2 regions of the Streptomyces sp. NPDC087440 genome follow, and region 2 is predicted to be linked to the other one. Evidence: predicted binding sites of a transcription regulator. Region 2 holds the regulator's gene; the other holds the start of a gene.
What was found. The regulator HrcA, encoded in region 2, represses chaperone genes, less so after heat shock. The targets are predictions, from matches to a motif close to TTNGCACTCNGNNNNNCNGAGTGCNAA.

Region 1: the regulator HrcA is predicted to act here: its motif matches at 2,195-2,221, upstream of groES (co-chaperone GroES).

The regions. Positions count from the first base shown of each region.
Region 1 covers NZ_JBIUXN010000002.1:118,097-122,278, reverse strand. Annotated here, with positions in the region: gene groL (chaperonin GroEL) at 1-1,613, opposite strand, end outside; gene groES (co-chaperone GroES) at 1,741-2,049, opposite strand; gene ACIO3O_RS05280 (flavoprotein) at 3,308-3,853, opposite strand; gene ACIO3O_RS05275 (hypothetical protein) at 3,850-4,182, opposite strand, start outside.
Region 2 covers NZ_JBIUXN010000009.1:56,234-60,415, forward strand. Annotated here, with positions in the region: gene ACIO3O_RS19480 (nitronate monooxygenase) at 1-691, opposite strand, end outside; gene dnaJ (molecular chaperone DnaJ) at 784-1,920, opposite strand; gene hrcA (heat-inducible transcriptional repressor HrcA) at 1,921-2,937, opposite strand; gene ACIO3O_RS19495 (MBL fold metallo-hydrolase) at 3,110-3,841, shown strand; gene ACIO3O_RS19500 (DUF3097 domain-containing protein) at 3,877-4,182, opposite strand, start outside.

The sequences.
Region 1 (4,182 bases), on a different contig from region 2:
TGACCGTGGCCGTGGCCACCGTCGGCCTCTTCGTCGGCCGGCTTCTCGACGACCAGGGTCTCGGTCGTGAGCAGCAGGGAGGCGATGGAGGCGGCGTTCTCCAGGGCGGAGCGCGTCACCTTGACCGGGTCGATGACGCCGGCCTTGACCAGGTCGCCGTACTCGCCGGTGGCGGCGTTGAAGCCCTGGCCCTTGTCGAGGTCGGCGACCTTCGAGGTGATGACGTAACCCTCGAGACCGGCGTTCTCGGCGATCCAGCGCAGCGGCTCGACGGCGGCGCGGCGGACGACCGCGACACCCGTGGCCTCGTCGCCGGTCTTGTCGAGGTTGCCCTCCAGGACCTTGACGGCGTGGACGAGCGCGGAGCCACCACCGGAGACGATGCCCTCCTCGACCGCGGCGCGGGTCGCGGAGATGGCGTCCTCCAGACGGTGCTTCTTCTCCTTGAGCTCGACCTCGGTCGCGGCGCCGACCTTGATCACGCAGACACCGCCGGCGAGCTTCGCCAGGCGCTCCTGCAGCTTCTCGCGGTCCCAGTCGGAGTCCGTGGACTCGATCTCGGCCTTGATCTGGTTGACGCGGCCCTTGACGTCCTCGGCGTTGCCGCCGCCGTCGACGATGACCGTGTCGTCCTTGGAGATCGTGACGCGGCGGGCGGTGCCCAGTACGTCCAGACCGGCCTGGTCGAGCTTGAGGCCGACCTCCTCGGCGATGACGGTGGCACCGGTGAGGGTGGCCATGTCGCCGAGCATCGCCTTGCGGCGGTCGCCGAAGCCCGGGGCCTTGACGGCCACGGCGTTGAACGTGCCGCGGATCTTGTTGACGACGAGGGTGGAGAGCGCCTCGCCCTCGACGTCCTCGGCGATGATCAGCAGCGGCTTGGAGCCACCGGCCTGGATGACCTTCTCCAGGAGGGGCAGCAGGTCCTGGATCGAGCCGATCTTGCCCTGGTGGATCAGGATGTACGGGTCGTCGAGGACGGCCTCCATACGCTCCTGGTCGGTCACCATGTACGGCGACAGGTAGCCCTTGTCGAAGGCCATGCCCTCGGTGAAGTCGAGCTCCAGGCCGAAGGTGTTGGACTCCTCGACGGTGATGACACCGTCCTTGCCGACCTTGTCCATCGCCTCGGCGATGAGCTCGCCGACCTGCTGGTCCTGCGCGGAGAGCGCGGCCACGGCGGCGATGTCGGACTTGTCGTCGATCGGGCGGGCGGTCGCGAGGAGCTCCTCGGACACGGCCTTGACCGCGGCGTCGATGCCCTTCTTCAGGGCGGCCGGGGAAGCACCCGCGGCGACGTTGCGCAGACCCTCGCGGACGAGCGCCTGGGCCAGCACGGTGGCGGTGGTCGTACCGTCACCCGCGATGTCGTTGGTCTTGGTCGCCACCTCCTTCACCAGCTGGGCGCCGAGGTTCTCGTACGGGTCGTCGAGCTCGACCTCACGCGCGATGGTGACACCGTCGTTGGTGATGGTCGGGGCGCCGAACTTCTTGTCGATGACGACGTTGCGGCCGCGGGGGCCGATCGTCACCTTCACGGTGTCGGCAAGCTTGTTGACGCCGCGCTCAAGGGCGCGACGGGCGTCCTCGTCGAACTTCAGGATCTTCGCCATGGAGCTTTTCAAGTCCTCTCGGAATTACGAACTGCGCAAAATGAACGACGCCCCCGGCCGCCCGGCGTGAGCGGGGGCCAGGGGCGCAGTTCTACCAATTGCGGGAAGTGAAGACTTCCCGGCCTGCTTACTTCTCGACGATGGCGAGAACGTCGCGGGCCGAGAGGACGAGGTACTCCTCGCCGCTGTACTTCACCTCGGTGCCGCCGTACTTGCTGTACAGCACCACGTCGCCGACGTTCACGTCGAGCGGCAGGCGCTCGCCGTTCTCGAAGCGGCCCGGGCCCACGGCGAGGACGACGCCCTCCTGGGGCTTCTCCTTCGCGGTGTCCGGGATGACCAGGCCAGAGGCCGTGGTCTGCTCGGCGTCGAGCGGCTGGACCACAATGCGGTCCTCAAGCGGCTTGATGGCAACCTTGGAGCTGGCGGTCGTCACGATCCGGTCTCCCCCTTCGGAGATCTCACGGGGTTAACAGTCTGGGGTGGCGACCAGGTGGATCCGTCGTCGCGGGTGCCGGACCTGCCCGTCGCTGTGTTGGCACTCTCCAGTGGTGAGTGCCAGAGCCGAGACTATGACGCGGTTAGCACTCGGTCAAGCGGAGTGCCAATTCAAGACCCCCGGGAGTGGTGGGACCCCGCGCCGGGGCGCGTGCGCGGCCGGTGGCGGAGGGTTTCCGCTGGCCTGGTGCGGGTCCCGGGGGGGGGCTCGGTACGGGTTCCGGGGGGCTCCGTACGGAGAACGTGCTGCCGTGTGATTCCGTTCCGCACGACGGTACGCACCATGCCCTCCGCCCCGGCCCCCGCGCCCGGCCGCTGCCGCCGCACGAGCCGCCGGGGCGACGCGGCGCCAACCCTCTTCGTACCTCTGCGTGAGCGGGGTCCCGGCGGTGGCCACCGTGACGGTCGTCGCCGTTGTTTCGCCGCAACGATTCACCGTGGCCCGCTCGATGAACGGCATCACACGCCGGAGGCGGCGACCCGCAGGTGCTCGCCCGGGTAGTCGCGGAGGACTACGGCGACCGACCGCCCGCCCACCCCCACGAAGGGCAACGCGAACGGAGTCGACAGCAACGCCCGCTTCTACGGCTTCGAGTGCGAGAACGCCGGGGACGGCCGCGCTCTCGACCGCCGGGCTGGCGGCTGTGCTCGCACCCCTGACCGCTGTCGCGACGTCCGAGGGGGGCGGAGGGGCCGGGGACCACGGAGACCGTCAGGGTGAGGCGGTGTCGCCGCCGGAACAGGTCGCCGTCGCCTCCGAGTTGGCCGAGCTGCGCAGGTCGGTGGACGTCGCCCGCATAGCCACCCTGGAACGGTCGCGGTGGCCGCTGCCGTCGATCGCCGTTCTTGCATCCCTTGGCGCTCTGGCCCTCGCCCTCTACCAACTGCCGGGAAGTAGCCGATCCGCTGCGGTTGGTCTGGGCGGGTGGGCATACTCCAAGTTGCGAGATTCAATCGCTGTTGGTGGGAAACCTGCTGGTGGCGGAGGGTGCTCCCCGCGCATGCGGGGCTGGTCCCGGGCCCGGAACGCGTTCCGCGAAGGTCTCCCAGTGCTCCCCGCGCATGCGGGGATGGTCCCGTGCTGCACCGCATCGAGATCTACACCCGGACGTACTCCCCGCGCATGCGGGGCTGGTAAGGCGATCGCCCCCTGTCTGGCCTTCGGGCCGGGCAGGGGGCTTACGTCATGTCCAGACCTAGCGCGCAAGCTCCGAGGCGATGCGCAACGCGTACGACCAGGGATAGTTGCTCAACTGCTCGCCACCCGTCCCGGGCTCGTGTGGCTCCCACTCACCCTTCCCGTAGAGCACCCGCACGCCCCACTCACGCAGCACGCCCACGGACCGACGCGTCGACGGGTGTGCATCCAGCGCCGTGGACCAGAAAGGCAGTGCCACGACCGGAACTCCTACACCCACCATCTCGGTGATGAGGCCGAGTGCGTAGGTGTCGGAGATGCCCGCGGCCAGCTTGTTCGCCGTGTTCATGGTCATCGGTGCGCACAGCACAGCGTCCGCCTTCGGGTTGCTCTTCTCCTCGCCGGACCGGCGCCACGACGAGCGGACCGGGCGCCCCGTCAATTCGGCGAGCTTCTCCTCGTCCAGAAATCCGCCCTCCACCGCAGTCGGTGTTCCGATGACACAGACGTCCCAGCCCGTCTCGACCGCCTCGTGCACCAACTTCGTCAGCTCCGAGGCAGGTCCGGCCGCACAGGAGATGACGTACAACACCGGTGCCGTCATACCGGCACCGCCGCCCGCACAGCGAGCTTCCGCAACTCGGGCAGCCTCGCCGCCCGATCCCGGGCCACCATCTCGCCGATCAACTCCTTGACCGCCGGTCGCGACAAGACCTCTTCCTCCGCTTCCTTCTCCGCCGTCAGCAACGCGGTCACCGCCTTCTCCGGCTGCCCACACAGGTGCAGGGCACGCGCCACGTCCATCCAGTACACCGCGCGCCGCTCGGTCACAGCGAGCTGTGTGACGTCGACCTGGCGGGCCGCGTCCAGGGCCTGCCCGGCGTTGCCCAAGGTCAAGGCAATCGAGAGTCGGTGTTGCTGCACGTTCTGCTG
Region 2 (4,182 bases):
CGATCTGCGCCCCTCGCATCAGTCCTCCGGCAGCGATCACCGGCAACTGCACGGTCTCGCGCACCTGTGTCACCAGCGACAGCAGCCCCAGTCCTCCGCTGCCGTCGGTCTGCGGGTCGTCCCGGTGGGTGCTCTGGTGGCCGCCCGCCTCGATGCCCTGCACGCACACGGCGTCCGCGCCCGCCCACTCGGCGGCCTGCGCCTCCTCCGGGGTGGTGACGGTGACGATCGTGTACGTCCCCACGTGCGCCAGTGCGTCGAGTTCGTCCCGCGAGGGGCAGCCGAAGGCAAAGGACACCACCGGCACCGGATCGTCGACGAGGAGCGCCAGCTTGGCCTCGTACCCGTCGTCGGTGCCGTGGTCGTCGCGCTCGGCGATCGGCGTCTCGTACCAGGCGCTCTCGCTCGCGAGCTGCTGCCGGTACAGGTCCAGGGCGGCCGGGTCGGCGGACGGCTGCGGCATGAACAGGTTGACGCCGAACGGCTTCGGGGTCAGCGCCCGCAGCTGCTTGATCTCCTCGTACATCCCGTCGGCGGTCTTGTACCCGGCGGCGAGGAAGCCGAGACCGCCCGCGTCGGACACGGCGGCCGCCAGCTCGGGGCGGGACACCCCACCGGCCATGGGCGCGGCAACGATTCCGCGCCGGCACAGCTCTCCCAGCGCGGGCACCACCCGGGTCTCAACAGACATGCCCGCATCGTTTCACGACACGGCCGACCCGCCGAATCGAACCAAAACGGGACCGGACCTGGTGGTCCGGTCCCGCTGTGGTGCGAACGGACTCAGCGTCCGTTGAAGGCGTCCTTCAGGCGCGAGAACAACCCCTGCTGCCCGGGCTGGAACTGGCCCAGCGGCCGCTCCTCGCCGCGCAGCTTCGCGAGCTGGCGCAACAGGTCCTCCTGCTGCGGGTCCAGCTTCTGTGGGGTGGTCACCTCGACGTGCACGATGAGGTCGCCGCGACCGCCGCCGCGCAGGTGCGTCACACCGCGCCCGTGCAGCGGCACCGACTGGCCCGACTGCGTACCGGGACGGATGTCGATCTCCTCGACCCCGTCGAGCGTCTCCAGCGGCACCTTGGTGCCGAGCGCGCCCGCCGTCATCGGGATGGTCACCGTGCAGTGCAGGTCGTCGCCGCGCCGCTGGAAGGTGGGGTGCGGCTGCTCGTGGATCTCCACGTACAGGTCACCGGCGGGGCCGCCGCCGGGGCCGACCTCGCCCTCGCCCGCGAGCTGGATGCGGGTGCCGTTGTCGACACCGGCCGGGATCTTCACCGTCAGCGTGCGACGGGAGCGGACGCGGCCGTCACCGGCGCACTCCGGGCACGGCGTCGGCACGACCGTGCCGAAGCCCTGGCACTGCGGGCAGGGGCGCGAGGTCATGACCTGGCCGAGGAAGGACCGGGTGACCTGCGAGACCTCACCGCGGCCGCGACACATGTCACAGGTCTGCGCGGAGGTGCCGGGGGCCGCTCCCTCGCCGCTGCACGTGGTGCAGACGACGGCGGTGTCGACCTGGATCTCCTTGGTGGTGCCGAAGGTCGCCTCGTTGAGGTCGATCTCCAGCCGGATCATGGCGTCCTGGCCGCGCCGGGTGCGCGACCGGGGGCCGCGCTGGGACGCCGTGCCGAAGAAGGCGTCCATGATGTCGGAGAAGTTTCCGAAACCACCCTGGCCGAAGCCGCCCGCACCGCCACCGCCGGAGGCCGACAGCGGGTCGCCGCCGAGGTCGTAGACCTGCTTCTTCTGCGGGTCCGACAACACCTCGTAGGCGGCGTTGATCTCCTTGAAGCGCTCCTGGGTCTTCGGGTCCGGATTGACGTCCGGGTGAAGCTCACGAGCAAGGCGCCTGAACGCCTTCTTGATTTCGTCCTGGGAAGCGTCGCGGCGCACGCCGAGTACGGCGTAGTAGTCCGTGGCCACTTACGACTCCGCCAGGATCTGTCCGACGTAACGTGCCACTGCGCGTACCGCTCCCATCGTTCCGGGGTAGTCCATGCGGGTCGGTCCGACCACGCCTAGTTTGGCGACTGCCTCGTCGCCCGAACCGTAGCCGACTGCGACCACGGACGTTGAACTGAGTCCTTCGTGGGCGTTCTCGTGCCCGATGCGCACCGTCATGCCGGATTCGGTGGCCTCGCCGAGCAGCTTCAGCAGCACGACCTGCTCCTCCAGCGCCTCCAGTACGGGGCGGATGGTGAGCGGGAAGTCGTGGCCGAAGCGGGTGAGATTGGCGGTGCCGCCGATCATCAGCCGTTCCTCGGTCTCTTCCACGAGTGTCTCCAGGAGCGTCGCGAGCACCGTCGAAACGGTTCCCCTGTCCTCCGGCTCGAACGACTCGGGAAGGTCCTGCACCAGCTGCGGGACGTCCGCGAACCTGCGGCCCACGACACGGCTGTTGAGCCGCGCCCGCAGGTCCGCGAGGGACGCCTCGCCGAACGGCGCCGGGCAGTCGATCATCCGCTGCTCGACGCGACCGGTGTCGGTGATCAGCACCAGCATCAGCCGGGCGGGCGCCAGTGAGAGAAGTTCCACATGGCGCACCGTGGAACGCGTCAGCGACGGGTACTGCACGACGGCCACCTGTCGTGTCAGCTGCGCGAGCAGCCGCACGGTGCGGGCGACGACGTCGTCCAGGTCCACGGAGGCGTCCAGGAAGTTCTGGATGGCGCGCCGTTCCGGCGTCGACAGGGGCTTCACCCCGGCCAGCCGGTCGACGAACAGCCGGTACCCCTTGTCCGTGGGGATGCGTCCGGCACTGGTGTGCGGCTGGGCGATGAAACCCTCGTCCTCCAGGGCCGCCATGTCGTTGCGCACGGTGGCCGGGGAGACACCGAGCTGGTGACGCTCGGTGAGGGCCTTGGAGCCGACGGGCTCCTCCGTGCCGACATAGTCCTGGACGATGGCGCGCAGCACTTCAAGTCTGCGTTCACTGAGCATCGCGCACACCTCCAAGCCGTGATGTTCCCTGGTGCAGATCGGACATGTGGGGCTTGTGCCCCGGTATCCCGCTTGGCACTCCCCGTGTGCGAGTGCCAGCCGTTCCCCGGGTCAGTGTACGGCGGCGTGGCCCGTCCCGAGCAAGGGCGGCTGCTCACGCTAGCGTCACGGTATGGACATGCGAGAGCAAGAGGCACAGTGGGAACGGCTCGCTCCAGGCGTCGTCAGACGGCGGCTGCCGGGCTGGGACGCCACTGTCGGCCTGGTGGCGGGCGGGCAGGGAGCACTGCTGTACGACACGGGCTCGACGCTGCGCGAGGGTGCCCGGGTGCGCAAGGAGGCGGAGGCGCTCCTGGGGCGCAGAGTGACGCACATCGCTCTCAGCCACCCGCACTTCGACCACGTCCTGGGCATGGGAGTGTTCGCGGGCGTGGAGGTCTTCGCCTCCGCGGGCATGGACACCCTGCTGACCGGACAGCGCGAGTCGCTGGCCGACGACGCGGTGCGCCAGGGCGTGCCCGCGGACGCGGCCGCCGAGGCCTCGGAGCTGCTGCGCGCCCCGCACCATCTGGTGTTCGACGAGCGCACCCTCGACCTGGGCGGTGGGCGCAGCGTGCTCTTCGCCAACCTGGGCCCCGCGCACAGCAGCCACGACCTGGTGGCCCTCGTACCGGGCGCGGAGGGCGGCCCGGACGTGGTCTTCTGCGGAGATTTGGTGGAGGAGTCCGGGGAGCCACAGGCGGGCCCCGACGCGGTCGCCGCACGGTGGCCCGAGGCCCTGGACCGGCTGCTGGCGCTGGGCGGCGAGCACGCCGTGTACGTGCCGGGGCACGGGGCGGCGGTGGACGCGGCGTTCGTCCGGGCCCAACGGGACGCGCTGGCACGCCGTTTCGGGGTGTCCTAGCAGTCAGGCGTCCTGGCGGTCAGTCGTTCTGGCGGTCAGTCGTCCTCGGGGGCCGTCACGAAGTCGATCAGTTCCTCCACCCGCCCCAGCAGCTCGGGCTGGAGGTCCTTGTACGTGCGTACCCGGCCCAGGATGTGCTGCCAGGCCGCACCGGTGTTCTCCGGCCAGCCCAGGGCCCGGCACACGCCCGTCTTCCAGTCCTGGCCGCGCGGTACCTGCGGCCAGCCCGCGATGCCGACCGAGGACGGCTTCACGGCTTCCCACACGTCGATGTACGGGTGCCCCACGACCAGCACGTTCGCGTCCGTCACCCGGGCGGCGATCCGGGACTCCTTCGAACC